Linked DNA regions of Larkinella insperata. The protein of the gene in region 1 binds, or shares a complex with, the protein of each later gene. Links are inferred from orthologs where the notes say so. Each region holds a gene or a part of one and is shown on either strand. Other genes may lie near its edges. The genes, in order: tsaD and tsaB.

The links.
Region 2: the proteins of tsaD (region 1) and tsaB are in contact, whole or in part, in a solved structure (PDB 4WQ4), measured with the Escherichia coli proteins. The link is inferred for Larkinella insperata from one-to-one orthologs.

What each region holds. Positions count from the first base shown.
Region 1 is NZ_CP110973.1:4,242,370-4,257,855, forward strand. What follows is about bases 8,702-11,565. They hold tsaD (tRNA (adenosine(37)-N6)-threonylcarbamoyltransferase complex transferase subunit TsaD), read left to right. Parts: upstream 8,702-9,567; coding sequence 9,568-10,563; downstream 10,564-11,565. Other genes in these bases: OQ371_RS17140 (translocation/assembly module TamB domain-containing protein), read right to left, coding at 8,702-9,408; OQ371_RS17150 (MOSC domain-containing protein), read left to right, coding at 10,599-11,435; OQ371_RS17155 (endonuclease/exonuclease/phosphatase family protein), read right to left, coding at 11,459-11,565. Also shown: OQ371_RS17110 (LytR/AlgR family response regulator transcription factor), read right to left, coding at 1-354; OQ371_RS17115 (isochorismate synthase), read left to right, coding at 603-1,823; OQ371_RS17120 (hypothetical protein), read right to left, coding at 1,877-2,035; OQ371_RS17125 (hypothetical protein), read right to left, coding at 2,103-2,366; OQ371_RS17130 (efflux transporter outer membrane subunit), read right to left, coding at 2,673-4,073; OQ371_RS17135 (hypothetical protein), read right to left, coding at 4,233-4,526; more of OQ371_RS17140, read right to left, coding at 4,759-8,701; more of OQ371_RS17155, read right to left, coding at 11,566-12,271; OQ371_RS17160 (purple acid phosphatase family protein), read right to left, coding at 12,308-13,534; OQ371_RS17165 (RagB/SusD family nutrient uptake outer membrane protein), read right to left, coding at 13,684-15,414; OQ371_RS17170 (TonB-dependent receptor), read right to left, coding at 15,437-15,486.
Region 2 is NZ_CP110973.1:1,795,400-1,810,823, forward strand. The notes cover bases 7,789-10,590. They hold tsaB (tRNA (adenosine(37)-N6)-threonylcarbamoyltransferase complex dimerization subunit type 1 TsaB), read left to right. Parts: upstream 7,789-8,744; coding sequence 8,745-9,437; downstream 9,438-10,590. Other genes in these bases: OQ371_RS07325 (S41 family peptidase), read left to right, coding at 7,789-8,669; OQ371_RS07335 (DUF2480 family protein), read left to right, coding at 9,487-10,002; OQ371_RS07340 (hypothetical protein), read right to left, coding at 10,003-10,590. Outside these bases: OQ371_RS07285 (Gfo/Idh/MocA family protein), read right to left, coding at 1-171; OQ371_RS07290 (hypothetical protein), read right to left, coding at 270-860; prfA (peptide chain release factor 1), read left to right, coding at 1,033-2,106; excinuclease ABC subunit UvrB, read right to left, coding at 2,157-4,184; OQ371_RS07305 (hypothetical protein), read left to right, coding at 4,342-4,602; OQ371_RS07310 (M61 family metallopeptidase), read right to left, coding at 4,656-6,119; rpmH (50S ribosomal protein L34), read left to right, coding at 6,244-6,411; rnpA (ribonuclease P protein component), read left to right, coding at 6,495-6,920; more of OQ371_RS07325, read left to right, coding at 7,008-7,788; more of OQ371_RS07340, read right to left, coding at 10,591-10,788; rnhB (ribonuclease HII), read right to left, coding at 10,865-11,455; OQ371_RS07350 (vWA domain-containing protein), read right to left, coding at 11,561-12,571; OQ371_RS07355 (hypothetical protein), read right to left, coding at 12,578-13,570; OQ371_RS07360 (DUF58 domain-containing protein), read right to left, coding at 13,567-14,433; OQ371_RS07365 (DUF4296 domain-containing protein), read left to right, coding at 14,574-15,008; hemG (protoporphyrinogen oxidase), read left to right, coding at 15,005-15,424. UniProt on the Escherichia coli protein: Required for the formation of a threonylcarbamoyl group on adenosine at position 37 (t(6)A37) in tRNAs that read codons beginning with adenine.

The DNA.
Region 1 (15,486 bases):
GTGATACTGCCGGTATTTGGTCAGCACCTGCTCCAGTTCGTCTTTTTTGATGGGTTTGAGCAGGTAATCGAAACGATTGGTTTGAAATGATTTTACCGCCGATTCATCGTAGGACGTTGTGAAAACAACCGGGCAGTCTATGGAAATGAGGTTGAAGATCTCGAAGCTCTGACCGTCGGAAAGTTCGATATCCATCAGAATCAGGTCCGGTAGGTCATTCGTTTTCAGCCAGTCAACCGTGGATTCAATCCCGTCCGTTGCAGCAAGAACACGGCAGGTGGGATCAGTCTGGTTCAGAAGTTTAATTAATTTCTGAACGGCCAGCGGTTCGTCTTCAACGATCAGGATATCCATGAATCCGGTTACGGTTAAAATGAGACTAAATACGCGCTAATGTGCTTACCCGCCAACCCAATTGCGGATGAATTGGTATAAAAGCCTACTGAGTTGTCTTTTTCCTTTCTCGTGTTGCAAATGATCGGTAACCAACGGAAATTTCGTGAATAATTTGATTTTCGCGCACAAAAAATAAGTCCAAGCTGTTATCTAAATAGGATTAAATTTGCATCGGCTTTATTTCGATAATGCAATTTTCAGCACACTTGTCATCAACTCTACAAACGCAGCAAACCGGTCAGGCGCTCTGGCAGGCGGCTGTTCAGGCTGGGTATCCGGCCGCCATCTGGCGCCTGCCCAACCATTCTGAACGTGAGTTAATTATCGACGCTTCCGGTACGGTTTCTACCGTCGCCATGGATTTTGAAGAACTTCCCATGGGATTTGCCGTTAGCCCGTTTATCAATCCGGATGCGGAACAGACCCTTTTTCTAAAAGCGGACTTCTACTGGCGTTTCGACGAAAACGGTACCATTCTGGCCGCCGAGCACAAACACACCGACAAACATCCGGCCCTCGATGCGTTGTTTCATCCGGCGCCCGCAACGGCCCGCAAAGAAACGATTCCGGCCATCCAAATCCTGGGGCCGTCGGGGGAGCAGCAAGCCCAATTTGAAAAAACCGTAGCCCAGGCCATCCGCCAGATGGAACGCGGAAAATTTCGGAAAGTGGTCTTATCGCGCACCAAGACCATCCAATTCGATGAGCAGCCCGACGTTCTGATGCTGTTTAACCGGCTGTGTAAAGCTTATCCGAACGCCTTTGTATCGGCCGTTTACCTGCCCGAACGCAACCAGATCTGGCTGGGGGCTACGCCCGAGCGGCTGGTCAGCATGGATACCGACGGTATTTTTCGCACGGTGGCGCTGGCCGGAACCCAGTCGGCGTTTGATTCCGAAGGACGCCCCAAACGGCCGGCCGACGCGCCCTGGACGCAGAAAGAAATCGAAGAACAGGCGCTGGTTGGCCGCTATATTATTGGTTGCTTCAAGAAAATCCGGATTCGGGAATACATTGAAGAAGGGCCGCGAACGGTCGTTGCGGGTAATCTGATGCACCTGCGTTCCGATTATTCGGTGGATATGCAAGCCGTTAATTTTCCGCAACTGGGAACCGTAATGCTGCGGCTGTTGCACCCGACTTCGGCAGTTTGCGGAATGCCGCGCGAAGCCGCTCAGGAGTTTATTCTTCAAAGCGAAACGCACGACCGTGAATTGTACAGCGGCTTTCTCGGGCCGGTTAATATCTTCCGAAACGAAGGCCCGGAGTCGCACCTGTTTGTGAATCTGCGCTGTATGAAGCTTGAGGGGCAGGAGGGAACGCTCTACGCCGGAGCCGGGCTGACGGAGGATTCCGTACCGGCTAAAGAATGGCGCGAAACCGAGCTGAAGTGCGATACCCTGTTGTCGGTCGTTACCAAATCTTGACTGACCATTAAAGCGTTATGAGTTCGCAACGGGACTCATAACGCTTCATGCCTTTATTCGCGTGCTCCTTCGGCCGGATCATTGGGTGCCCGGTGGTCATCCGTGGTGCGGTCGGCCTGCGCACTCACGCCCGGCGATTCAGAATCCTGATCTTCATTATTTTCCTGATCCTGCAATTCTTCTTCAGGCTGGTTGGTTTCCTTGGGTTCCATCCGTTGTCTGCGTTTATCGATTGGGTAAATGATGAGCGTTCTGCTAATTACTGGTTACCGCCGACAACTAGAGTTCGTCGTCGTCGTCATTCTCATCTAAATCTTCATCCAGTTCCTCATCATCCTCGTCGATGGTGAGATCTTCCTCGTCATACTCTTCGTCATCGTCCGGACCGGTTGGCATGGATGCCGAGCCGCCGTAACCGCTGCTGCTCATTTCGCCCGGGTAGCTGGCTCCCGACTGTTCCTGGTTACGGGTGGTGGCAGTAGTTGAAAAATCGAGATCCGTTGCTGCGGTGCCGTTCGGGTCCATGTCAGCAGTCGTTGGCATTTCGATGGTTTGGCGTTCCATAATTGTTGTATTAATTGATTAGAGTGAAATAGAGAAGAAACACCACTTAAACCCGCCGGGTCACAGAAGGTTTGAAAGATTCGTGCGCTTTAATGGAATGGGAAAATTTCTTTTCAGAATCGAATGAGACTTTTCTTTTCGCACGAAAGAATTAGTCATTGATTATGGCTTCTTTTGCCCTCCGACTTCTCCTTATTCACCCTCTGAACGGGTTCACAACTCCGTAAAAAAGAAAAGCAGGAAAGAGACCGCTCTTTCCTGCTTTTCTTTGAAAGTTGATCGGCTTTAGAAACTTCCCCCCAACGCCTTGAGCAGGGCCACCGTATAAGAAGCCCGCTGCCCTTGCAGAATAACTAACTGACGTTCGGAATCAAGCACGGTCCGCTGGGCGTCCAGAACTTCCAGGAAGGTTGTCAAACCTTTTACATATAGCTCGCGGTTCAGCCGTTCGGTGTACCGGGCCGATTCAAGGGCAATGTTCTGCGCGTCGATCTGCTGACGGGTATTCTGGAGGTTATCCAGTGCCGTTTCTGCTTCGCGTTGGGCCGTCAGAAACCGCTGTTGATAAGCCGCGTCGGCAGTACGGTATTGTTGCCGGGCCAGCGCGACGTTCTGTTGATTGCGTTTGCCTTCAAAAATCGGTACGCTGGCGTTGACCCCGAGCAGATACGTCATACTGGCCGGAAAAAACAGACCCCCAATCCGCCCCGTCAGCGTTCCGCCCGAGCCCAAAAGGTTGATACGGGGATACAAAGCCGAGCGGTTGACCTGAATCTGTACATCGGCCACCTGCGTCTGCTGTTCGGCCTGCAAAAGATCCGGGCGACGGCGGAGTTGGTCGGCGGTGATGGCCGCAAACGGCAAGTCCGGGAAAACCGTTCCCAGCCGGCCGGGCGCTACTGCGAAGGTGGCCGGGTTTTGCCCGCAGAGGTTCGACAACCCGTTCACCAATTCGGTACGGCTGCGCTCCAGACCCAGCAAAAGAACCCGGATGTTGGCCAGATCGGTTTCGGCTCGTTTGGCATCAATTTCGTTGGTCAGACCCGCCTGAAAACGGGCGCGGATTATGGAGATTGTTGAGTCGCGCAGGTTGATGTTCCGGCGGACCACGGTTTGTTCGCTGTCGTTGGCGCGGATGAGGTAATACAGCCGGGCAATTTCCGACGCAACGATTAATTGAGTGATTCGTACATCGGACTCCGACACCTGCCGTTGCAGATCCGTCACCCGAACCGTGTTGCGGATGCGTTTAAACAAATCGACTTCGTAGCTGGCATCGATCGGCAAAATCTGAAGCGTATTAAGTTGCAACCGGGGCAATCGTTCGCTGGCCACCGGAACCGCCACCGGACGGTATTCTGACAGGCTCTGGGTGCCGAAGTTCAGGCTGCTGCGGATCGAAGGCACCAGATACGACTCGGCCACCCGCACCCGAATCCGGGCTTCTTCAACCCGGCTGACGGCCACCCGAATATCGGGGTTGCTGGTCAGGCCCAGGTCAATCAGTGAATCGAGCGTCACATCCCGAAAAACCGCCCAGCCATCGCGTACCGGGTCGACCTGTACAACCGCCGGGGCCCCTGACCCGCCGGGGGAGCTTCCCGACGATGCTACCGATTGGGCGAGGGAAGCCGTAATGCTAAACCATAAAACCGTAAGACAACTGTAACAAACTGCTTTTCTCATACTTTTTGTTTTGTGGGCAAATCTCGGCCCCGCAATTGAATTCAAACCTGCTGCTTTGCTCTGTGCCGATTGCTGGGATTGGTAACTACCTGGTTCTGCAAGCTGACCCGTCTTCGAGTGTCGTACCAAATCCGGATGCGTCGCATGGTGGTGGATGAGTTACGTAAGGAACCTGTCTGTAAAATTCCGACGGTAAACCGATGAAAGCAAACGGGTTTTGGTTTTCTGCGTATTACCGCCAACAAACAGGCTTTCTTTCCGATCAGATGTCTGAATAAGACCGGTACAAACGGCGATCGTATAAACATTGCCAGCCGTAAACACAGAAATAGGAATGCGTAGGAAATGATCGATGGGTAGCCGGACGAAGAAAATGCCACTTGTAATCCGAATAAGCAATCCCAATACGGCGATGATGGGCTTCTTTTCAAGCGCTGAACGAACAATCCACATGAGTTAGTACGGAAAAAGAGGAATGCTGTACGAATCGAAACTTGGATGGAATAGGGAGAGATGGCGCAGAACCGGATTAGCCTGACAACACTATTCTACTTTATAAAGGTTTCGACAACCCCATATAGTTATGTTAATTCTTTAAATAGCCAAGTAGAATTCTGCGTATGACCACCAAAGTTTGAAGATTAAACGCATTTAAATGAATCCGCAAGCCAGCTTTGTCAGTGAATTAAAATTGATCGTCCTCCCGGCTCTGTAGGGCGGAGGTTGCCGTAGCCGGTGTTGGTACGGGCGTAGAAGGCCGTTCGATGGGCGTAGGGCTGGGCTGCACCCCGGGGCGGGGTGGCTCCGGCGCCGGACCAAACAGGCGGTTGAACGAGCGGGTATACTGGATACTCATACCGCCCCCGGTGGTGAGCGTGCCGTAGGTAGTGGCACTGTAGATACCGAGCTGGTTCTGGTTCCGGTTATACATTTTCAACCGGAGCTTTCCGTCGGGCGACAGCCAGTATTCCAGTGTCCATTCGCCCAACAAACTGGCAACGCTGGTCTGATTCTGGCCGTAGGTAAACCCGCCGTCCCGGCTGATCCGGAAGCGGTCGTTGAACCGGTAGGAGAACCGAAACTGGAGATTATTGACCATGTTCTGATCCAGGCCGTTCAGCGAAACGCCCACGTCGAGGTTTTTGTCCAGCGTAGAAGCCAGGCGGCTGATCTGGTTCGAAATCAATTCGCTCAAACTGTTGGTCAGACCCGACCCCACCATGCTGTTGGTCGTCGCGGCCGGATCGATCAGGCCCATGCCTTCGCCGGGTGCCAGCTGACTGAAGAGCAGAATACTGCTCACCTGCCGCCCCAGTTCCTGATCGTTGCTCTTCAACCGGGATTCGAAAGCGGCCACGGCCTGCCGGAAATCCGGCTGCTGCGGGTATTCTTTCACTTTCAGGTCGTAAGAAATGTCGGGCTGCAAAAGCCGGCCGTTGAGGTTGATCAGCAAATCAACCGGATACCGGCGGTTGCGGTCGGGGTTGTTGGAGTTGCTCGAGGAATAAAATTGCAGAATGGGGGCCAGCGACGCGTACTGCGTATACGCCGTCTTGACGTCAACCATCGCTTCGTAGGGATCGCCGGTCCAGGTGATGCGGCTATTGGGTAGCATCTGAAACCGTTTGTTGATCACGTTTTCGAAGGTGAAGGTGTACTCGCCCTGCTGAATTTCGTACGCACCGGTCATTGTGAAATCGCCTTTGGTATCAATCCGCATGGCCAGCTGCCCCGTGCCATAGGCTTTGATGATGTCGCCGGTCTGGCGGTCAAGCTGAATTTCGCAGTACGCATCCGGCGTGATCGACAGGTTGAAATCCATGCGAATGCCCGACAGATCAACCACCGGTTCGTTGGGGCGATTCACACTGTCGCGCCGGGCCGGGTTTACGTTGATAAACCGGATTACTTCTTCCTGCGAAACCGTCGCGGCCTGGTCGAGCGGAATGTAAATCCGGGTTCCGCGGTTGCTGGTGACGTTGGCCCGAATCGCCAGGTTGTCGAAAGGCCCTTCGATGCTGGCCCGTCCGCTGGCAACGGCGGTGCCGTAGAAGTCTTCGTTGTCTTTCAGCGTCGTGTTCATGATCTTGAAGTTCTTCATGTCCAGGATATTCATATCCACCGTGAAGTACTTGAAACCGTCGTGAAAAACACCGCCCCGCAGGGTAGCACGGCCCCCGTTCAGGTCTGTCAGCACCATGTCGCGGGCAACAATCTCGTTGGGGCCAAAATAGATTTTATCCGAAAAACCAACATCGGCTTTCAGGTAATCAAGCGTCAGTCTGCCGTTTGTAATGTCAACTGTCCCCCCCAGAACCGGACTTCTGGCGGGCCCCTGAATGGTAACCGTACCGCTGGCTTTGCCGCTGATGTTCGTGCCAATTCCCTGCAGGAAGGGTTCCAGGATCTGGAGGTCGGTATCCTGCAGAACGGCTTTCAAATCCAGGGGGTCGGCCGCCGATTTGCTCGGGGTATAAACGCCGGTAATGGCCAGCACTTCGCGGTCCAGCCGCCGAATCCGAGTGTCCAGATTGATCCGGTTCGACTGGTCGAGGGTGCTGCGGTTGACGACATTACCAATCAAAAAATCGTTGTACTTCAGCGAATCGATGGTGATATCGCCGTTGAGCAGGGGCAAGCCGTACAGGCCCCGTACGGCTACTTTGCCGTTGGCAAGGCCCGCAATTCGGGTGTTGAATACCGGGTTAAGCGTCGACAGTGCAAAGTTTTTGGCCTCAACCTGCAGGGCTTGCAACGAATCGCGCGATACGTTGCCGCTGATCGAAATCTGCTGGTTCAGGTTGGAAACCGCCAGGTTCCGGACGGTAATTTCCGGACCGACAAACCGGATCAGGTTTTCGGGCGAAATGGCCCAGGTGCTGTCCAGCAGCCGAAACCGCGAACGTTCGAGTTCAATGTCAATGGCGTCGCCCTTAAACGTCAGCGAACCGTTCAGGTCGGCGCGGTTGGTGCTTTTCTGCTGTTGTAGGCTCGTGGTGAAATCGATGTGATTAACGTCCCAGGATGCTTCGGCCTGTAGTTTTTCGGTAGCTGCCAGGGAGCCGAATTGCTGCTGATTGGAATTGATAATCAGCGACGCCAGGACGTCCGGAGAGTTAACGTATTTCGAGGTATTGAGGTCAATCGTGCTTTTGTAAAAATTATACTCGTCCAATTTCAGTGTATCAACCGTTCCGTTGACGGTCAGCAGCGACGTCTGATCCACCCCGAAGCGCCCTTCGAGCCGTGTATTGGGCGACACGTACAGCGACGGGTACACCAGCGCCAGCAGCGGCTGTGAGTTTTTCAGCAAAAAGGCGTAGTCGATGTTGTAGGGCGAAACCGGTACTGGCTTGCGGAGTTTTTGCTGGTAATACGCGGCCAGTCCGGCGGCATTTCCGGCAAAATTCAACCGGTATTCCTTCGCGATCCGGTTCAGGTCGTCGGCGACCTGCGTAAGCTGGAAATTACCGTTCAGATCCGCATCGAGGTAATCCGAATTGATGGAAATCGAACGCACGCTGTCGGTCATCGACGACGCCAGAAACAGGGTGTCCAGCACCAGGCTACGCTTCCGGTAGGTCATGGATGTATTCAGCAACCGGGCGTTCCCGACCAGCTCATTAAGCGTGTTCCCCTCCAGTTTTACGTCCAGATCACTCCGGACCATCAGGCTGTCGTCGAGCAGTTTGGTCGCCAGAAAGTCGGCTTTCTGGACCGTGCCTTTCACCTGAAACTGATTTTTGGCGCCCCGCAGGTCGAACTCGCCGTCGAGGTTGAATGTCAGGTTGGTGTCCTGAACGCTGACCAGACCGCGGAAAAACGATTTCTGCAAGTTACCCTTGACCACCATGTTGCGGTAGTTGTACTCACGGAAACCGACGCGGCTGAACCGGGCGTTCAAATCCAGCGAACCGTCCTTGATGGTCAGTCCCCGGCCTTCAAACGTTCCCTGACCGTCGATGCGCTGCACCAGTTCGGGCCGGTCGATGAGCGAACCCACGTTGACGTCCGTCAGCTTCAGATTGCCCCGGTAGGTAGTGGCCCGGTCGCCGTTGAGGTGCAGGGCCAGGTCGCCGGTCACGGTGCCAATGCCGGTGCGGAAGGTCCCGACGGTTTTGAAGTCGATAAACCGCCCGGCGTAGGTGGCGGCAAAGCTAACGGTGCCCAGTTTGCGGGCGATCTGATTAAAAGCTGAGTCGGAATAATAGGGCCGCAGATCGGACATGTTAACCTGCGAGGGTTTAAACCGAAAATCGACCTGCGTATTGACGTCCGTGTCCGGTAGTCCTTTGAACGACAGATCGCCCACCAGCCGGCTCCGGCGGTTCTGGCCAAACCGGATATCGGCGTTGGTGACCTTAAAATTCCGGATGTACCCCACGTAATCACCCGATGCCTGGGCCACGTCAAAGTTCTGGTCGAAGTAGGAGGTGAACGGGGCCAGGTCCTGCGCCCGAACCACGGCATTACGCAGGCTGGCCCGCATAATTACCTGATCATTGAATTCGTTGAAGGCCGAAAAACTATCGTAGGAGAATACCAGTCGATTGCGAACCGTAGAGCCATTGATGCGGGCCAGCAGCCCGTCGAGCCGCATTTCCTTGGCGCAGTAGAGGAATTTGGTATCGAGCCGGTGAATGCGCAGACTGGCCTGTTTTTCAACGCCTTTCATCCGTTTGATGTCCACGGAAATGGTGTCGCCCAGCAGCAGAAAATCCTTTAGGTTGGCACTCAGGCCGTTGACCACAAAGTGGTTGTAGTCGAACCGGCGGCCGCTCATAGCCGGTTTGCGCTGGTCGTGGTAGGTGAACTTTCCGTCGATCAGGGTGGCTTTGCCGATGGTAAACGGCACGTTCTGGTTGGGAATAGACGGTTTGGTGGTGTCGCGGGTCAGTTCGCTGATGCGGGCCAGAAAATCGTCCATGTTGAGGTTGCCGGTTTTGGCGTCCTTCACCAGGACCACGTCGGGTTTATAAAGCAGCACCTCATCAAGGTGAATGTCGCGGCTGGCGTTGTTGATCAGCGTTTCGAGTTCGAGCGAAACTTCGAGCCGCCCCACGTTGATCATCGGTTTCAGGTCGCGGTTCCGAATCGTAACTTCTTCGAGGGCAACGGAATTAACCCAGATGTTGGGAAAGGAAAAGTTAATGTCAACTTTTTGAATATCAACCGGAAACAGGAGTGTTTCGGAAACTTCTTTAGCGGCATACCGTACTACTTGCGTTTGTACGGCTGGTATTTGCAGGCTAACCACCACAATTCCGACGGCCAGCAATACAACCAGAACGGTGTAAAGCAGCGTCTTGAGAAGTATGGTGAAGAATGACCGCATTTAGCTCTGATGAACAAGTAACAATGTACAATAAAAAAGAACAAAATCTACCCGTTTAGACGTACTGTTGGGGGTAAAGTTTAATCAAGTTCAGCGGGTTTTACGGTTCATTCTTCATCGTCCATTTTTCATTACTCCAAGATTCATTAATTTTGAAAAATGACAATTCTGGCAATTGAGTCTTCCTGCGACGAAACGTCGGCTTCCGTGTGTGTTAACGGAAAAATACAATCCAATGTTGTAGCTACGCAGTTAATCCATGAACAATACGGTGGTGTTGTCCCCGAATTAGCTTCGCGTGTGCATCAGCAACGGATCGTGCCGGTCGTCAAACGGGCTTTGCAGGAGGCAAATATAGAGAAAAACGCGCTAAATGCCGTTGCTTTTACCCGCGGACCCGGTTTGCTGGGTTCGCTGCTGGTCGGTACGTCCTTTGCCAAGGCCCTGGCGCTGGCGCTGGATGTACCGCTCATCGAAGTGCACCACATGCAGGCCCACGTGCTGGCTCATTTCATTGATGAACACCGTTCTCCCCGGTTTCCGTTCCTGTGCCTGACGGTGAGCGGGGGCCACACGCAGATTGTGCTGGTGCGCGATTACCTCGACATGGAAATTATCGGCCAGACGCAGGACGATGCCGTGGGCGAAGCGTTTGACAAAACCGCCAAGCTGCTGAACCTGCCGTACCCGGGTGGGCCGCTCATCGACCGTTACGCCCAGCAGGGCAATCCCACGGCTTTTTCGTTTCCGGACGTGGAAATGCCGGGCCTGGACTATTCGTTCAGCGGGATCAAAACGGCTTTTTTGTATTTCTTGCAAAAGCAAACGAAGGCCAATCCGGATTTTGTCACCCAGAACTTACCGGACATCTGCGCCAGTATGCAGCACACGCTCATCAAGATTCTGCTGACTAAACTGCGGAAAGCCGCCCGGCAGACCGGTATCCGCGAAATTGCGCTGGCGGGCGGGGTATCGGCCAATTCGGGGCTGCGGGCCGCGCTGGCCGAGATGGGTCAGCAGGAGGGCTGGAACGTCTACATTCCGAAGTTTGAGTATTGCACCGACAACGCGGCCATGATTGCTATGGCGGCTCATTTCAAATACCTGAAGGGCGAATTCACCTCGCAGGAAGTCAGCCCGCTGCCCCGTTGGTAAAATGTCCGCTAAACTGATATGTTTACTTGCACGCCATGAATACACCCGTCTTAAAGGAAATCTGGATTTATCCCATCAAATCGCTGGGCGGTATTTCGCTCACCGAAGCCGCCGTTGAACAAAAAGGGTTTCAATACGACCGCCGGTGGATGCTGGTGGAGCCGAACGGAACGTTTTTGACCCAGCGCGAAAATACCGTCATGGCACTGGTGAACGTGGAACTGACCGACCACTCCCTGCGGGTTTACCACCGCCACCGCCCAGACGATGTGCTGGAAATTGCGCTCGGTCAGACCTCCGGAGAAGCCCTGACGGCCTACGTTTGGGGGAAGCAGGCCGTGGATTCGTTGGTGGTGAGTCCGCAGGCCGACGAGTGGTTCAGCCGTCTGCTGGGTTTTCCGTGCCGGTTGGTTTACATGCCCGAAAACTCGCTGCGCCCGGTTGATCCGGACTACGCCGAACCCGAGGATGTGGTCAGTTTTGCCGACGGGTTTCCGTATTTGGTCATCAGCACCGATTCGCTGGACGAACTGAACCGCCGGGCGGGGGAGACGCTGGAAATGATCCGGTTTCGGCCCAACCTGGTGGTGTCCGGTACGAATCCGCACGAGGAGGAAAGCTGGTACCATTTTCAGATTGGCGATCTGACCTTCTACGGGGTCAAACCCTGCGCCCGTTGCGTGCTGACGACGATCAATCCGGAAACCGCCGAGAAAGGCAAAGAGCCGCTTAAAACCCTGGCCACTTACCGACGGCTGGACAAAAAGATTTTGTTTGGGCAAAACGCGCTGGCCGAAACGACGGGAATGCTGCGCGTGGGCCAGTCCGTTACGGTGCTGGAACGGCGCCCGGCGCGGTTGCCCTTTCCGTGATCAACCGGCGCCCGGGCCGTGGTTTAGTTTACCTGAAGCTTCACCACCACCGGCAGGTGATCGGATGCGTACTGCTCGTCAATCACCTGCGTTGACAGCGTTTTGAACGTTTCGCCCGGTTTGTACATGATAAAATCAATCGCCCGACTGGGATTAACCACCGGAATGGTCGGGGCGCAAGCCTGACAACTGCGGACGAAATGCCCGTCCAGAAACTGGATTACCCGGCTGTCGGCCTGGGCGTTGAAATCCCCACCCAGAATCATGGGCAGATCCGACTTTCCGAAGTGCTGAACGATTTGTTCGGATTGGGTAAGCCGGTTGGGTTCTTTCAGGTCGAGGTGGGTACTGGCAAAAATGATTTTCCTGCCTTTGGCAATTTCCACCGTCACGGCCGCGATGGTGCGGGTTTCGCCCCCGATGGCCGGATCGACGGGGAGAATAAACCGGGTGGAATCCAGAATGGGAAACCGCGACAGCACGGCCACACCGTAGTCGCCCCCCTGGTGATCGATGGCTTTCGAAAAAAAATAGTGCATACCCGTCAGCCGGGCCAGTTCCCGCGCCTGGTTGACGCCCTTGCCCGAACGCTCCGTATGGACGTCCACTTCCTGAAGGGCCACAAAATCCGGTTTTGCTTTCGTGATCACCCGGGCGATGGCGTCCACCTCAATTTTGGCCCCGGCCGAGGGAGGATTGCAGTGGTGAATGTTGTAGGTCATCACGGTCAGGGTCTTTGCCTTCCGGCTGGGGCGGTTGGTTGGTTTCGGAGTTCCGTTGTGGGCAAAAGCGACGGTCGAAACCAGGGCTAAAAGGGCGAAGAGGGCTTTTTTCATGTGTTTGAATGAAGGTCAGGATGCGTGCGGCAGTTTTCAGGTTCTGGCTTTTTTCGGAAGGGTGTATGTACTCACAACCTCGCCATCATCCCGAATCATTTTCAGGTGTAGTTCTTTGGTCGTTGCGTGCAATTTAATCAGCGTGCGGTTACCTTCCAGCGGACCACCGCCGATGACGATGGGGTAGTTGTGATCAGCATCCGGGTTGTGCGTACCGTAGCGGTGCGTATGGCCCGATAGCTGGAGATCGATTTTGGCCTTATTGAGCAGCGGACCGAACACCTCCCGGCAGTGCATCGGGCCGTGCCAGTCGCCAGAATGGTACGGGGAGATGTGAATCAGCACAATCCGGAACGGGGCTTTCTTGAATTCCGGGCTTTCAATTTCTTTTTCCAGCCATTTCTTCTGCGTTTCCCGGTAACGATCGAAGGCCGACAAGCCGCCGTATTCCACGCTGTCGTCGGTTTTGTCTTCGCCCGAATCCAGCACCACAAACCGCACCGGGCCGCGGGTGAAGGCGTAGTAGTATTTGTTTTCGGGGTAAGCGTAGTAGGCCGGAATCTGGCGGGCGAAGCTGCCCCGGCATTCGTGGTTGCCCTGCGTCAGAATGAACGGAAACTCGGTGGCAAAAATATCGACCGACGGTTTGATCAGGTGCTCGACCATCTGTTTTTCCTCCGTTACCCAGTCGAAGCAGTCGCCGTTGAAAACCACGAAATCATAATCCCGTTTGTTGCCCGTGTAGCCGTGGCGGTAGAGCAGTTGCGGAATGATCTGCGGGCGGTCGTGGATATCGTTGAACACCACCATTTTGAATTCTGCCTCGTTGTCTGCCGGGGTTTTAAAACCGTACAGCGGGCTGCTGATGGTTTCCCCAAACTCGACCTTGGAGCCTTGGTAGCCCAGGATTTCGGTGGAAACAATTTTGTACTTGTGGCTGGTCCCCGGTTTCAGGCCGGACAAGGTGACTTTGTTAATCCGGTTGTTGGCTTCGATCAGGCCGTTGGTGTAGCCAAACTCCCGTTTGCTGGTGTAGGTTCCGGCTCCGTATTCCACCCAGCTAAAGCAATTTTTGTGGGTTATCCACATGATGGTTACTTCGGTCGTGCCCAGATTCTGGAGGTAGGGCCCCACCACGAAATGATTTTTCTCTTCCAGCGGAGCCGCAGCCGACGGTTCGGTCAGGGGGGAAGAAACGGGGATCAGGCTCAGCGCCCCGACCCGCGACATTTTTTCAAGAAACGATCGTCTGTCTGCCAGCATGAGTCGCCAGGAGTTTAGAAGTTATTGGTTTCATTTTACCGCAGAACCAATCCCGCCGGGGTTGAGCTGGATACCCTCGTGTGGGGCTTGGGACGGCCCCGGATGCCATCCGGGGCCGTCCAGCGTCAATCCTTGCCGGGGTGTTTGGTTTATTCCCAGTTTGGGTTTTGGGTTAAGTTCGGATTCAATAGGCGCTCCTGCTTCGGGATGGGGTAGAGGTAATCCCGGGCTTCGTTGAACTTCTTGTTGATGTGCCCGTTGACCACGATGTTGCCCCCTTTGTTGCCGTTCTCGAGCAGAATTTCGCTGCCCAGTTTCAGGAGTTGAGCGCCCGATACGGTTGGTTTGGTTCCTTCATAAATGACCAGGTCAACCTTGCCGTTCTTGTCCAGGTCGTAGCTGCCGGGTCCGGGGAAATACATCCCTTTGTAAGTTTTGGTCAGCAACTGGCCTTCTTTCCAGCGGATGATATCGTCCCAGCGAAAGAAGTTTTCCATCACCAGTTCGACGCGCCGTTCCCGCCGGATCTCCAGAATTACCCCAGTATTGGGGCCGCTCAACTGGGTGTACTGCTGCGCCTGGTAGGGGTCCGGGTTGGCGTTAGCCGCGGCCATGTTGATGGTGGGCATTCCCACCCGGTCGCGGGTCAGTTTGGTGGAAAGATCCAGATCGGCCTGCGTCAACGTACCCCGTTCGGCTTTGGCTTCCGCGTAGTTGAGCAGTACTTCGGCGTACCGGAAAATCGGCATGTCGGTGATGTCTTTGTTGAACGTATCCCATTTGGGGGCGGAAACAAACTTGATCAGTTGGTAGCCGGTCACCGTCGCGCCGAATTCCGGCACCAGCGGAGTGGTTTCCCCAATGCGGGTGTACCCCGGCGTGCGGATGGTCTGCGACAGGCGCGGGTCGCGGTTCTGAACTTCCTCCGCGAACTGCATGGTTTCGTAACCCTTGATGTCCGTAAAGCGGGTTCCGTCGGCCATCAGGTAGCTGTTGACCAGTTTCTTTTCCAGCCCCGGCTTGCCGTACGAAGCCGTCATGGTGTAGTAGTTCAGGTTGTGGTAAACCTGCAGCTCGTCGCTGAAATCGCGGGCCAGAATCACCTCGTCGGCAATGGCGTTGTCGGACGAAAACAGCTTGAGGTAAGCCGTCGTCGGGGTGGCTTTGTAGATCGTGTAGCCGCTGTTTTTCATTAAGTCCTCGGAGGCCGCAATGCTTTCATCGAGGAATTTATCCGCGTTCGGCAGGCTGAACTCTTTATGGTATTTCCGAAACGTTCCTTCGTAAAGGGCAATGCGGGATTTCAGGGCCAGGGCGGTCCACTTGGTCACGGTGTTGAGTTGCCGGGACGCATCCAGGTTGGCGATGGCGTAATTGATGTCGGCCATGACCGAATCCATCACCATCGTTCGCGGATCGCGCGCCTTGGTCAGCATGTCCTGGTCGGTTATCTCAATCGTGTGTGAATACCAGGGCACGTCGCCAAACCGTTTGACCACGCCAAAGTAAAAATGCGCCCGAAAGAACCGCGCCAGCCCGTTGTACTTGGCCACGGCTTTTTTATCCGGACATTTACTGGAGTTCGCCAGAAAGTAATTGATGTTACGCAGGTTGCTCCAACTCCAGCCGCCCCCGCTGGTGGGCACAATCCGCGTGCCCTGCAACTCATCGCGCAGGCTGTTTTTGACGACATTATCCACATCTTCGTTGTACACGTCCTCGGCCGAGGGCAGGGCGTTGTAAAACGAATTGGTGTAAAGCAACAGGTCATTTTCGGTGTTGAAAAACGTCTCGGGCGAGATGGCATCCTGCGGCAGCAAATCCATGTCACAGGAAGCCAGGCCGAGACAAATAGCAAGGAAGCTTATGATTTTTTTCATGAAAATACGGAGTAAAATCGGTTTAAAACGTGATGTTTAGGCCCGCCGAAAGGGTTTTGGACAGCGGGTAGG
Region 2 (15,424 bases), 2.4 Mb from region 1 along the record:
TCCGCCGATGCCGACACCGGCCACGTTCAGTTTATCAGACGGGGCGATGTAGCCTTTACCGCCTAAAACATGCCGGGGCAGGATGGTCACTCCGGCCAGCGCCAGCGACGAGGCTTTGACAAACCTCCGGCGGCTAAGCGGCTGATCTGCTTTGTTTTCCAGGTTACTCATAGTAAAATACGACGTTAGTTAAGGGATGGAATCTGATTGCATCAAATGTACACAATCCATACTCTTATAGTACTGCAGCGTCGTATTTTCGTACTAGTTCAGCGGGCCAGCTCCTGGAGCTTCTTCGGGTTGATTCGCCGGATAATCTCGCGTTTCTCGAAAACCACCCGCCAGATCACAAAAGGCAGAGCGGCATCGTCCGTACAGGTTGTACAGATCGGATCGTTCGTTGCGACGGGCGAATTGTAGACAAAAAGGGTGTCGTTTACTTTCTGAATGTTATCCGTTTGCTCCATCTTATTCAGGGCGTTGTATCGGTAGGCCAGCAACAACTCCCGTTCCTTGGTATTCAGGGCCGGGTTGGCGGTATCTTTCGCGCTGAGCAGATCAATCGTAACGGCGTATTGTTTTTCCAGCTTCTCAACGGCCGGAATCCCCTCCAGCGTGCAGCGTGACTGATCCCCTACCTTTTTAGCCAGTTCAGCGGTCAGGGCTTTTCGGGAAGTCTGCACGAGGGCTTTCCCCCATTCGTCGACAGTGGCGGTCAGTTGGGCATCCGTAACGCGTTTGATCTTGCGGTCGTTCATTTCCAGGGCCAGCTCTTTCGAGCTCTGGTTCTGATCGAGGCCGCAGGAATACAAAAATGTTACTGGAAGAAGAAGTGCGAAAAGGGAAAAGATGCGGTTCATTGCGAGGAACTTAGTGAAGTAAATTCTTGTCATCTATCTGGATAACGTTGCGGTGCGTCGTTTCGTTGACAAATGTAAGACGGAACTGTTGACTGACCGAATTTTCGTAGATTTGTCTTAAAATACGAACGGACGCGATTGCTCATCGTTTGTCCTGAATCTATACCAAACCATGATTGACCAATTAGAAGCCATAAAGGAGCGGTTTGAGGAAGTTTCTCAGCAGATTATGATGCCCGAAATCGTTTCGGATCAGAAGAAATACACGAAGCTGAGCAAGGAATACAAAGACCTCGACAAAATCGTCAAGCAGTATCAGCACTACAAAAAGCTGTTGCAGGATATCGACGGCGCCAAGGAACTGCTGGCGACCGAACGCGACGAAGACCTGCGCGAACTGGCCAAAGCGGAACTCGACGAATTGCAGCCGCAACGGGAACCGATGGAAGACGTTTTGAAAGAAATGCTCATTCCGAAAGACCCCAACGACAGCAAAAACGTTATTCTTGAAGTCCGGGCCGGAACCGGGGGCGACGAAGCATCCATCTTTGCCGGCGATATGTTCCGGATGTACCAGCGTCTGTGCGACCGCATGGGCTGGCGGATGTCGCTGATGGACTACACGGAAGGCACATCGGGCGGTTACAAAGAAATTATTGTTCAGATCGAGGGCGAAGACGTCTATGGCAAGCTGAAATTCGAGTCCGGTGTTCACCGCGTGCAGCGCGTTCCGGCCACCGAATCGCAGGGCCGTATTCACACCTCAGCGGCCAGCGTGGCGGTCTTGCCCGAAGCCGAGGAAGTGGACGTTCAGATCAACATGAACGACATCCGGAAAGATACCTTCTGTTCGTCGGGCGCGGGTGGACAGTCGGTCAACACGACGTACTCGGCCGTTCGGCTGACGCACATCCCGACGGGCCTCGTTGTGCAGTGCCAGGATGAGCGCTCGCAGTTGAAAAACTTCGATAAAGCCCTGACGGTATTGCGGTCGCGGATCTACGAAATTGAGTTGCAGAAACACAACGACGAGATCAGCTCACAACGCAAATCGATGGTGGGCAGCGGTGACCGTTCCGACAAAATCCGGACGTACAATTACCCGCAGAGCCGCGTCACCGACCACCGCATCGGTCTGACGGTCTACAACCTGCCGTCGGTGATGGATGGTAACATTGATGATTTCATTGACCAGCTCCGCATTGCCGAAAACGCCGAACGCATGAAAGAAGCCGCCGTGGCTTAAAAACGATTCCCGGCCGAAAGCCGCACGGCTTTCGGCCGGGAGAAACCACCTTATACCTGAGCTGTTTTCAGACGATCGCGCAACTGAAACAGTTCGTCCCGCAATCGAGCCGCTTCAAGGAAATCCAGTTCCTTAGCGGCTTTTTCCATTTTGGCCTGCGTTTCCTTGATCACCTGCTCCAGGTCGTTTTTACCCATATACTGCACCACGGGGTCGGCCGCAATCTGGATTTCATCCGGTTCAATGTAAAACTGCTTGGCGGCCGGACGCGAATCCGCCACTTTGGTTTGCTCCAGAATGGCTTCCCGGGATTTCAGTACCGTTTTGGGCGTAATACCGTGTTCGAGGTTGTAGGCCATCTGGATTTCCCGCCGTCGGTTGGTTTCGCTAATGGCTTTTTCCATCGAACCCGTAATGCGGTCGGCATACATCAACACCTTGCCGTTGGCGTTCCGGGCGGCCCGGCCAATGGTCTGAATCAGCGAACGAATGTCACGCAGGAACCCTTCTTTGTCGGCGTCCATAATGGCTACAAGTGATACTTCCGGCAAATCAAGCCCCTCGCGCAGCAGGTTCACGCCCACCAATACGTCAAAAACGCCCAGCCGCAGTTCTCGCAGGATTTCGACGCGATCCAGTGTTTTTACTTCCGAGTGGATGTAGCGGCCTTTGATGCCCACCCGCTCCAGGTACTTGCTTAGTTCTTCGGCCATCCGCTTGGTCAGCGTCGTTACCAGAACTCGTTCGCCTTTTTTGACCCGGCTGTCGATTTCTTCGAGAAGATCGTCGATCTGGTTCAAACTCGGTCGCACCTGAATTTCGGGATCGAGCAGCCCCGTCGGACGAATCAACTGTTCGACCACGACGCCTTCGCTCCGGCGCAGTTCATAATCGGCGGGTGTGGCGCTGACGTAAACCGTCTGCGGGGTCAATTCCTCAAACTCCTGGAACGTAAGCGGCCGGTTGTCCAGCGCCGACGGCAACCGAAAACCGTAGTCTACCAGCGCTTCCTTGCGGGAGCGGTCACCGCCCCACATCGCCCGGATTTGCGGCATTGTCACGTGGCTTTCGTCCACCACCGTCAGGAAATCATCCGGAAAATAATCGAGCAGACAGAACGGCCGTTGCCCCGGCATCCGGCGGTCGAAATACCGCGAATAGTTCTCAATACCGGAGCAGTAGCCTAATTCGCGCATCATCTCGATGTCAAACTCGGTGCGTTCCTTAATCCGCTCGGCTTCCTGATGGCGAAACTCCGATTCAAAATACCGTATTTGAGCCACCATGTCGTTTTGAATTTCGCCAATGGCCATGTTCAGCGTATCGCGGCCAGTAACGAAAAGGTTGGCCGGGAAGATCGCAATCATCCGGTCGTCGGCAATCTTCTTGCCCGAAGCCGGGTCGATGCGCTGAATGGCTTCCACTTCATCACCGAAGAAAATAATCCGGTAGGCAAAGTCGGCGTAACCGGGAAAAATATCGACTGTATCGCCTTTGACGCGGAACGTACCCCGCGTAAACTCCACCTCCGTCCGGCTGTACAGGATCTCGACGAGTTTGAAAAGGAACTGGTTGCGGCTGATGGTTTCGCCCACGCCCAGCCGCACGATGCTTTTCTGGTATTCCGTGGGGTTTCCGGCACCGTAAATGCAGGACACCGACGCAATGACCACAATATCCCGCCGACCACTCATCAGGGCCGACACCGCAGCCAGCCGCAGTTTGTCGATCTCTTCGTTGATGGCCAAATCTTTTTCAATGTACGTATTGGTCGTCGCGATGAACGCTTCGGGCTGGTAGTAGTCGTAGTACGAAATAAAATAGTGAACGGCGTTTTCGGGAAAAAACTGCTTGAACTCGCCGTAGAGCTGGGCCGCCAGCGTTTTGTTGTGGCTCAGTACGAGGGTTGGGCGGTTGAGCTGGGCGATGACGTTGGCCACGGTGAAGGTTTTTCCACTTCCCGTAACCCCCAGTAGCACCTGCGCCGGCTCGCCTTCCTGAAGGCCATTGACCAGCTTTTCAATGGCTTGTGGCTGGTCGCCAGTCGGTTTAAATTCTGAAGTCAGCTTGAAATTCATAACAAGCTAAGATACGAAAAAATAAGAACGGAAACAAGATCGGTTTTAAAGATAACGACGCGCCGACCCATTTGTTAGCACCCGCCCCAATCCGTCGTTTTCCTGAACAACTTGTCTGCCTGTCAGTTATTTTACCAGTTACTCAACGTCATTGATTATGAAAAACAACCTGAAAAACGGAAGCCGGAGCCTGACCGCGGGGCTAGGAGTTCTGCTGACCGTATTTATTTTAAGCTGTAATTCCAAGACCGAAAATACCGGATCTACTTCGGACTCGGCCGCGGCCGCTACCGATACGAGCATTATGGGTATCCAGGGCGATACCACAACCAATACGCTCGAAGGCCCACAGGCGCGACCCAGTGACACCGCTGCGGGACAGACTCTCCCGGAAATGCGCGCCACCAAGAAAGAATAAGGAGTGCTTCATCAACGCTGACAACGCCGGATTGGCTGTCAATTTCGGTGTTGTCAGCGCTGATTAGTCAGCCAGCGAAAGCGGTCTTCAAGTCCTTCAGAACCGTCAATCTGCACGAGAAAAACCGCGGGTGCACTCCCTTGATCCGCAGCGTCGGACTCCAGGCTCAGGCCAACAAAAGCCAGGTATTCGTTCAGCAGCGATTCGAGCGGTTCGTTGCCGAAGATGCACCGATCAAAATACCAGTCGAGCGGTTCGCCAGCGACTTCTTCCGCAACAGCCCGGTAATCGTCGAGCGTGTAACCGATGAATGGCTTTCCGAACCGTTCCCACATTAGCCGCATCACATCGTCGAGCGATCGGGCGTGGTTCCGCTTCCGGCGGATGTGTAAATCCAGAATCAAGGCAACGGTCGCTCCTTTGTTGTAGACCGAAACTTTACGATTAGGCACCCCTTTGTCATACCCATCGAGCCACAAATCCCAGGAGGATTCGGTCAGTGACTGAAAAGCCCGGCCGTTGGCTTCGAAATGCCGCTTCAGCAACACCTGGAGTTCTTTCAGGTAAGCCGCATCGTCGAAAACATTCGACCGCCGGAGCATCACATCCCCGTAATAGGTGGTCACGCCCTCGGCCACAAAGCAGGTCGTGAAGTAATTCTCTTTTGTGAAATCGTAGGGTAGCAACTCCGCCGGGCGAATCCGGATCACGTTCCAGGCGTGGAACAGCTCGTGCGACGAAACCCCCAGCAAATCCGTGTATAAACCTTCGCCTTCGTCATTTGGCCCCAGCACCAGCATCGTTGAGTTGCGGTGTTCGACCCCGTGGTAGAAGGGAGTCGTCAGAATCAGGGTTAAAAAATGGTAGTCTTTTTCCGGAAACTCGCCAAAGAGTTGGACCTGCACTTCCGAAAACCGCTGAAAATCGCGTTTGATGCGCTCCCAGTCGGGTCTGATAGCACCGTTGATCCAGATATGGAAAGCCGTCTCTCCGACTTTGTACTCCGCATGTTGCAATTCCGGCGAAGCGATCAGCGGGCAGTCGACCAGTTCGTAAAAATCCGTTGCACTCAGGAGGTTGGGGGCGGTTGGTTTTAGTCCGCAGGCAATTTCCCAGGTATCCGGAATGACCAGTTCGAGTGTGCAGGGTTCGTGCAAACGGTCATCGGCGTACAAGCAAAGATTGACCGGATTGATGTACAGCAGCCGGTCGTCGGCAAAGCTCGTTCCGGCGTTAACGGTATTGCTATAATACGTGTAGCGGGCCACCAGTTCGGAAGCGCCTTCGGTCTGCACCCGCCAGCGGTCTTTGGTTATTTTTTCGAACGAGAGCGGATTACCGTTCTGGTCAAAGATTTCAAAACGTTGAATATTTTTGGCAAAATTCTGCAGTTCATAACGTCCGGGGCGCCAGGCGGGGAGTTGCAGCTCGACGGTCGGTGACGAAACACCCGTCAGGAAAAACTCAATCTCGATAGTCCGGGACGAAGGATTGCTGGAAGAAATACGATAGTGCATACCGGCGAATATAACCCCTTGTTGATGAAAACACTAAATATCGTCAGCAAAGTTGCTTCATTTCGAAACATTCCCTACCTTTGCAGACTCATTTGAAAAACAGGCATCCAAGATATACTAAGTCATGAAAAGAACGTTTCAACCTTCGAACCGTAAGCGCCGGAACAAGCACGGTTTCCGCGAGCGCATGGCATCTGCCAATGGCCGCCGAGTGCTGGCCGCCCGTCGCAAAAAAGGACGTCATCAACTGACGGTTTCGGACGAGAAAAAAGGCGACCGGTTTAAAATCTAACTCGTTTAAAGTTTAGGGTTTAAAGTTTAAGGTTCGATACAGTAACCGTAAACCTTAAACTTTGGACTTGAGCTTTAAGCGACATGAAGCAAACGTTCAAGAAATCCGAACGGCTTTGCAGTAAAAAAACCATCGGACAATTGTTTCAGAAAGGTAGTGCGACCACGCGGACGTTCTACCTTTTTCCATTTCGGCTCCTCTACATGAACGACCCCAACCGGAGCCTTCCAGCCGGGGATGATCCAACTGGGGGCCCTCCAGCCCGGGTTGATCTCCTGCCCGCCATTCTGATTTCGGTTTCCAGCCGGAATTTCAAAAAAGCCGTTGACCGCAACCTCATCCGCCGGCGCGTTCGCGAAGCCTATCGCAAAAATAAGGCGCTGCTGTTCGGCACGACCGAGAAACCAAAGCAGCCCCCGTCTTATATTGTTTTTTTATATACCGCCCGCGAGAAAATTTCGTTTGAAGAAATAGAAAAAAGTATGAAATTAGCTTTAGCGCGGATATAGACAAAAGAGGTGAGATCGTAGACAAAAGATGAACTACGGTTTGCGGGGTCTTTTTTCTCTTGTCTTGCGTCTTTAATCTATAGAATTATGTTTACGCGCAAACGTCTGACCGTCGCCCTGGGCGCGACCCTCCTGGCAGGAAGCCTTGGTTTTTACTCGTTCCGCAACGACGACCGGTTCTTTGAAATCGCGCGTAACCTGGATATTTACGCAACGCTGTTCAAGGAATTGAATCTGTATTACGTGGACGAGCTAAACCCGAACCGCATGGTGAAGTCCAGCATCGACGCCATGCTGAAATCGCTGGACCCGTATACTAACTTTTTCGCCGAAGACGAAATTGAGGATTACATGACGATGACCACCGGGCGCTACAACGGCATTGGTGCGTTAATTGGTTCGCGGCAGGGACGCAGCATCGTCATGATGATTTACGAGGGCACACCGGCCGAGAAATCCGGCCTGCGGATTGGCGACGAAATCGTCAAAATCGACGGAGTCGATATCAAAACCCGGCGCGAATCAGATTCCGACAAGCTGCTGCGCGGGCAGACGAATACGGCGGTGAAGTTGACGGTGAAACGGTTTGGAAACAATTCACCCATTGATCTGAACGTGACGCGCGACGTGGTAAAAATGACCAATGTGCCTTATTACGGCATGATCACCGGCGACGTAGGCTACATCGATCTGAAAGATTTTACCGGAACGGCTTCGCGCGAGGTGCGAAACGCCTTTACGGAACTGAAGGGCAAAGGCATGAAAAAGCTGGTGCTGGACGTACGCGAAAACCCGGGCGGCTTGCTGAACATGGCCATCGACATTGCCAACATCTGGCTGCCGCGCGATTCGGAGATTGTAACCACCAAAGGTAAAGTAACCGAATGGAACAAAACGTATACGGCTTTGAACCCGCCCCTCGACCTGGAAATTCCGATTGTGGTGCTGACCAACAGCCGGAGTGCCTCAGCCGCCGAGATCGTTTCCGGGGTTATTCAGGATTATGACCGGGGTGTTCTGGTGGGGCAGCTCACCTACGGCAAGGGACTGGTGCAGACGACCCGGGAGCTATCCTACAACACGAAACTGAAAATTACGACGGCTAAATATTACATTCCGAGTGGCCGTTGCATCCAGGCCATCGACTACAGCCACCGCAACCCCGACGGCAGCGTGGGCAAAATTCCCGATTCGCTGAAAACTGCGTTTAAAACCAAAGCCGGGCGCCCGGTTTACGACGGCGGTGGCGTAACCCCCGACGTTCCGGTAGAAGCCGTGGCACCCGCGCCGATTGCGCTTAGCCTGACAAACAAAGGGTTTGTTTTCGATTATGCCGTCAAGTACCACCACGATCATCCGACGATTAAGCCCGCCCGGGAATTTCACCTGACCGACGCGGAATATCAGGAATTTGTAAACTGGCTGAAGGATAAAGAATACGACTATACCACACAGGTTGAGAAGGATCTGGGTACGCTGGAAGCTTCGGCAAAGAAAGAAAAATCTTTTAACCAGATTCAGGATCAGCTTAAGGCTCTGCGGACGAAGCTTTCGCACAGCAAAGATGTTGATCTGGCAACGTTCAAAGGGGAGCTAAAAACCCTGCTCGAACAGGAAATTGTGGCTCATTATTACCTCCAGAAAGGCATGAAAGAAGCTTCGTTCTCGACCGATCCGGAAATTAAAGCCGCCCTCGACCTGTTCAGCGACATGAACCGGTATCAGTCTATTTTAAAAGGAAAACAGTAGCTTTATAGTGATGCGTTATGAATGATGAATTAGTATGTTACTCTTTTCATCATCCATGACGCATCATTCATTTCCATGTCCCTCATTCTCTCCATTGATACCTCCACAACCGTTTGTTCAGTAGCCTTGCACCGCGGTGGGGCGCTGGCGGCCTGTTACGAACTTTTTACGGAAAAATCCTCGTCGGGGATGCTGACGACGCTCATTCAGCATACCGTGCAGCACAGCGGTCATCAGCTGTCGGAGCTGGATGCCGTTGCCGTTGCGAAAGGACCGGGTTCGTATACCGGGTTACGGATTGGCGTTTCCACGGCCAAAGGGTTGTGCTTTGCGCTCGATAAACCCCTGCTGGCGATCGATACGCTTAAAGCGATGGTTTGGCAGATAAACGGTTTTTACCCGGGCTCTTACGCCCTCTGCCCCATGCTCGACGCCCGGCGAATGGAAGTCTATTGCGCCGTTTACGATCCCGAAGGCCGGGTGATTCAGCCGACGTCGGCGCAAATCATCGATGAATACGCGTTTGCCGATCGGCTGGCTCAACAGCCCGTCGTGTTTTTTGGGAACGGAGCTGCCAAGTGCCGGACCGTTTTATCCCACCAGCCCAACGCTGTTTTCCCGGCACAAATTGTTCATCCGTCGGCCAAAACCGTGGGGCAACTGGCGGCTCTTGCCTACGAACAGGCGCAGTTTGAAGATGTCGCCAACTTCGAACCGTACTATCTAAAGGATTTTGTGGGAACCAAGCCGAAGAAATTGGTTGTTTAGCAAGCATACTTACGGGTAAAATCCGTGTTTACATTTGGGCTTTGGTATTATGGAAACGGAAGAGATTGTTAATCGAGTGACCAAAAGTGGTCTGGTAACGCTGGATCTGGAAGATTACTACCACACCGGCGAACGGGTTGTCTACGATCTGAAAGACAATCTGTTCATGGGCATGATTTTAAAGGAAAAAGACTTCCGCGACTTCCTGAAAGCCCACGACTGGAGCCAGTACGACGGCAAGAATGTGGCCGTCACCTGCTCGGAGGACGCCATCATACCGACCTGGGCCTACATGCTACTGACCATTTACCTGGAACCGCACGCCCATACCGTTGTTTTTGGTTCGCTCCAGGATTTGGAAGAAAAACTCTATTTCGACGCCATCAACCGGATCAATATCGAAGACTTCCGCGACAGCCGCGTGGTTGTCAAAGGGTGTAGCAAAGTGGCGGTACCGACGGCGGCTTACGTCGAAATTACCCGGCGGCTGCGGCCCGTTGCCCAAAGCATCATGTTCGGCGAACCCTGCAGTACCGTGCCCCTGTACAAGCGCCCCAAACAGTAATTACCTGTTGTAGATAAATTCTTCTTTCCGACCATCGGGGTAAATCATCCGGACCGGATAACCGTCGGATCGGTATTCGTAACGGAAACGCGTCTCTTCCTGAACGCCCGTGGTTTGGTCAACTGCCTTCATCCCAACAATATTATTGGAGCTCATAAACCAGCTAATTTCGGCATCAACCCGAATCGGTTTGTAAGGGTTTGGGGCAGTATCGTATTCATACGTTGTCATATCCCCCGTAGCCTGAATTAGGTTGCCCCGGTTGTCGTAGGTAAAGTCCGCCGATGAAATAAACTTGTTATTTGCGTCGTACCTGTCTTGCCGAGTGATTCGTTTTTGAGCATCATATGCGAATCGGCTGGAAGACCGAAAATCGAACTTTTCGTTGTTAATCGTATAATATTTACGCTCCCGGATGGTCGTATCGGCATTGTAAACGGTTTCGCTGTAGGAATATAATTTCAGCGGCAGGTCCGAAACATAGGTGGATGACCAGGGAGGATTGGTGTAATGTTGCTCAACCCGGAGTGTATTGGCAGCAACCCAGCGAAAAACCAGTTTACTGTACAGCTTACCATCGGACCTGTTGCTCACAATTTCCTGAATGCGGTTATGCTGATCATACACATAGTGCGTGGATTCAACGGCCGTGGGTTTGGCTGGACTCCCGTAATAATCGTGTCGGATCAGGCGAATGGATTGGCCACGCGCCAGAACGGCATCATCATTCCGGCGGTCGCAGGCCGTAACCGCCACCAGCAGCAATAGAAATAAGACAGCTCTCATAAAAGTCTGAAGGCAAGGAATATAAGAACAAGATACCGGTATCTGGTAAAGCGTTGTAATCCCTCACAAAAAATCTTTACACTAACCGAAAACTCCGCCGGTGCCACCGGCACGGCCCAAACTCCTGAATGGCCCGGCGGTGAAACGGCGTTGGATACCCGACGTTCTGCGCCCAGCCGTAGTGCGGAAATTCCAGCGATAGCTTTTCCATGAGTTCATCCCGGTACGTTTTGGCCAGCACCGACGCGGCCGCAATGGACAGAAATTTGGTATCACCTTTAACAATGCAGGTGTGCGGAATCAGGGGGTAATTCACAAACCGGTTGCCATCCACCAGCAAATGCTCCGGTTTAATACCGTCTGCCTGGTTCATGATGGCGTCCAGCGCCCGGTGCATCGCCAGAAAACTAGCCTTCAGAATGTTAATCTGATCGATTTCTTCATTCGATACTTCCGCCACGGCCCAGGCCAGGGCGTCGCGCTGCAATTCCGCCCGCAACCTTTCGCGCTGAACCCGACTCAGTTGTTTCGAGTCGGTCAGCACCGGATGAACGTAATCTTTGGGCAAAATTACCGCAGCCGCCACCACCGGACCGGCCAGGCAACCCCGCCCCACTTCGTCCAGCCCCGCTTCAATGGCATTCGTATTGTAACAGGATAAAAGCATAATTTGATGCAGATCACAGAAGTCAGACAAAAGAAAGAGAAACATGGTCTTTTGCTTCTTGTCTGTTTGTCTCTAGTTGTTTGTCAATCCTCTTTATTCTTTGTTCTAATCTTCCAGAATATTTCCGAAAATGGTGTTTTTCAGCAGGAGGGTCAGCAGCAGAAAGACGATGGCCCAGTACAGATAAACGCGGTAAAAATCTTTGACATCCTTGTACACAACGGTTTTAACGGGCGCTTTTTCAAGCCGGTCAATTTCGTTGAAAACAGCCTGCAAACGCGTGGCATCCCCCGCCCGAAAAAAACTGCCGCTGCCGATGTTGGCGATGGTTGTCAGAATGCCCTCGTCCACGGTTACAGTCGACATAGCACTAACTACACTTGGGCGGGGTGGTCTACCGATGGCGACGGTATAAATCCGGATGTTGAACGCCTTGGCCAGCCGTGCCACCGTCACCGGGTCGAGGTTGCCCGCCGTGTTGTCGCCGTCGCTCAGCAATATCGTCACCTTGCTTTTGACTTTCGATTCGCGCATCCGGTTGATGCACACCGCCAGGGCACTCCCGATGGCCGTGCCGGACGTTTTGATCATGCTGTCGTCCAGGTCGTTCAGGTAGCTGTTGAGCAGGTCGTGGTCGGTCGTCAGGGGGCAGAGCGAGTAAGCTTCTCCGGCAAAGATGACCAAACCAATCCGGTCGTTCTGACGGCTTTTGACGAAGGCGCGGGCCACGCGTTTGGCGGCTTCCAGCCGGTTGGGTTTCAGGTCGGTTTCCGCCATCGACGACGAAATGTCGATGGCCAGCATCAGGTCGATGCCTTCGGCTACGCGTTCGGGCTGCTCCCGGATTAGCTGGGGCCGGGCCAATGCCATGAAAATAAGCGCAAGGGCGATGAAAAAACTAAGTGGTAACAAATACCGTAAACTACTGACCAGCGTTGGCTGAAGCTCGGCCCGGTTCAGGGCCACACTCAGCCGCTGTTTCGCGCGCCCCGACAACAACGTCCGCAGCCCGAAAAGCACCAGAATACCGGGTATGGCGTACAGATAGATCGGGTGCGCCCAGGTAAACTGGCGTAGCTGTGAAATTGTAAACCACTGGTACGAAAACCATTCCATGTTGTGTCAATCAAAAGTAGCTTCCTGGTGCGCTTCCACCAGATGAACGCTGTTTCGGCGGTAGGCACTGTCGGCCACCTCATTCAAAATGCGAAGCGACTGCTGGGTGTGATCGGAATAAACGCCACCGTAAATCACCCCGTCGATTTCTTTCAGAGCGTCTGCCAGCCGGTTATCCTGCACGAGTTCCGCAATTTCGCGGGTCGTCAGCGAGGTGAACGGCTTGTCCTCAATCCGTTCCATGTATTTCCTCCAGAGCACTACGGCCCGACCAGCGTCCTGGGGGGCGGTTTCCGGTCGAATGTTGCGCGTCAGGCGGTCAAACGAACGCTGAAAATTCACGTATTGCCGGTAGAGCTGATAACGCCGAATGCGGGTCCGAATCTTGCCGCCAAAGAACAAAAAAAGCAGACCTACCAAGGCGCAGAGGCCCATCAGAATAACCATCAGCAACGGATAATTCATCTGCTGTTTGAGTACCACCACCTTCGTTTGGGTGGCAAGCTGTAATGTATCGGGACGCTGGGTTTGAATGCGTTCGAGCAGCCGGACAGTATCCACGTTGGAACGAACCAGGGTGCAATCGGCGGAGGTACGGAGCAGCCAGACGGGTACCTGCAGCGTCTGTGTGGGTCTGGTTTCGAAGGAAATCAGGGTATAAACGGCACTGTCCAGACTGCCTTTCTCGCCGGTGGTTGTTGAAAAAATCGAAATATCCCGCACCAGAAACGGCGCAAAATGCCGGGCGGTATCCGGGAACAGCACATCCACATTCGACCGGTGGCGAATGCTCAGGGAATACTGAAACGGTTTTCCGATTTCAATGGTGTCGGTCAGAAACACGCCCGCTGGAGCCTGAGCCCGTGAGAACGTCAGGCACGAGCAAAAAATAGCAACGAACAACACCCTACGAATGGCGAGCTGGGCAAGAGGGCCGAAGAAAGAAAATCGTCCGGTCGGATGGTCAATGTAGTGCAATGCTTCTAACGTCAGCTTCATCGGGTTTTTCGGACGCGGAACAGTTCGATCAGTTGCGGCACGTAATCCGCCTGCGAATCAAGAGCGACGTAATCAGCGTTGTACTGTTTACAAAACCGTTCCAGTTGCTGCTGGCTTTGCCGGAATGTCTGCCGGATCCCGTTCCGAAAACTGGGCGAGGAGGTATTAACCCAAACGGTCCGGCGGCTTTCCGTGTCGTAAACCGGAATGATGCCCAGTCGCGGCAGGCTGGTTTCCCGCTGATCGTACATGTGAATCACCACCAGATCGTGCTTCCGGGCGAGGGCCTTCAGGTTGTGCTCGTACCCCGAATCAATGAAATCCGATACCAGAAAAACCACGCTTCGGCGTTTGAGCACGTTGAGCGTAAACAGCAGCGCATCGGCCAGATTGGTACGAATTGATTCCGGCTTGAGCTTGAACAAATTGACAATCAACTGATAACCGTGCTTCATGCTGTTCGACGGCTTCAGGTATTTTTCTTTCTGGTCCGAAAAACAATACATCCCCACGTGGCTTGCTTCCTTGATGGCCGACAACGCCAGCACCCCGCACACTTCCCGGGTCGTGTCCAGTTTCGAGCGGGCTGCGGTTCCAATTTCCTGCGATGCACTGACGTCGACAAGAAAGAACACCGTCTGGTCTTTTTCTTCCCGGAAAATCTTGACGAAGGTTCCGTGGCCCTTCGACGAAACGTTCCAGTCGATTGCCCGCACGTCGTCGCCGTACTGATACGTCCGCAAGTCACTGAACTCCAGACCGGAGCCTTTGAAGATCGACCGAAAGTTACCGCGCATCTGAGAGTTTACGGCTTTCCGAATCCTGATTTCGAATTGATATAGTCTTGCCAGAAACTCGTGCATCGTTGTTATAAGGGCGAAACGTTGCTAAAAATTTTGTTAAAAACCCGTTTGCAAAGAATCGCAGCGTTTCACCGCGTGTTATTAAGGTCAGGATTCCCGACATTTGTATTCCAATGCCAGCTTTGACAAAAATAACGAAAATGAACGCGCAACAGTGCTTCCCGTTTCGACAATGGGGATTGTTTGTGCTCATCACGCTGCTGACCGCCTGTCAGAACCAGCCGGTGGAAGCGCCCAAGAATCTGATTCCGGAAGATAAAATGGCCCGGATTCTGACCGAGATTCACCTGGCCGAAGCGCGGGTTACAAAGCTGAATCGCCTGTCGCAGGATAGTAATACGCTGATTTACAAACGCCTTGAAAAACAGATTTTTCAAAAATTTCAAGTTGATACCGCTGCTTACTCAAGGAGTTATTCTTACTATGCCTCCAATCCGGAACAGTTTGCGACGATTTACAAGCAGGTTACGGAAGAATTGGAACAACGGAAGAAACCAGCAGACAGCAGCAGTACCAGCAGCAACAGCGGACGGAAAAACCGGCTCCCGGTCCGGCTTAAAAATCTGAAGAAATGATTGCAATCATTGGAGCGGGCATATCGGGTCTGACGCTGGCCCACGAACTCCAGAAAAACCACGTTCCCTACCGGTTGTTCGACCGCAGCAGCGAACCGGGCGGTGTTATGCACTCCCGGCGGGAAGGAGATTACCTAATCGAAATCGGACCAAATACCCTACTCGGCGATGCAGACCTGCTCAATTGGTTCGACCAACTGGGCTTGACCCCGGAGATTTATTTTGCCAAATCCGTTAGCAAGGCCCGGTTTATTTACCGCAACGGTGCCTACCAGCAGCTTCCGTCGGGCCCGTTGTCGTTACTATTTGGTCGGTTTTTCAGTTGGGAAGCCAAAAAAGCCATCTGGCGGGAGCGCTCCAATCGCACGGTTTCGCCCCCCGGTGAAACGCTGGGCGACTTTATTCGCCGACGGTTT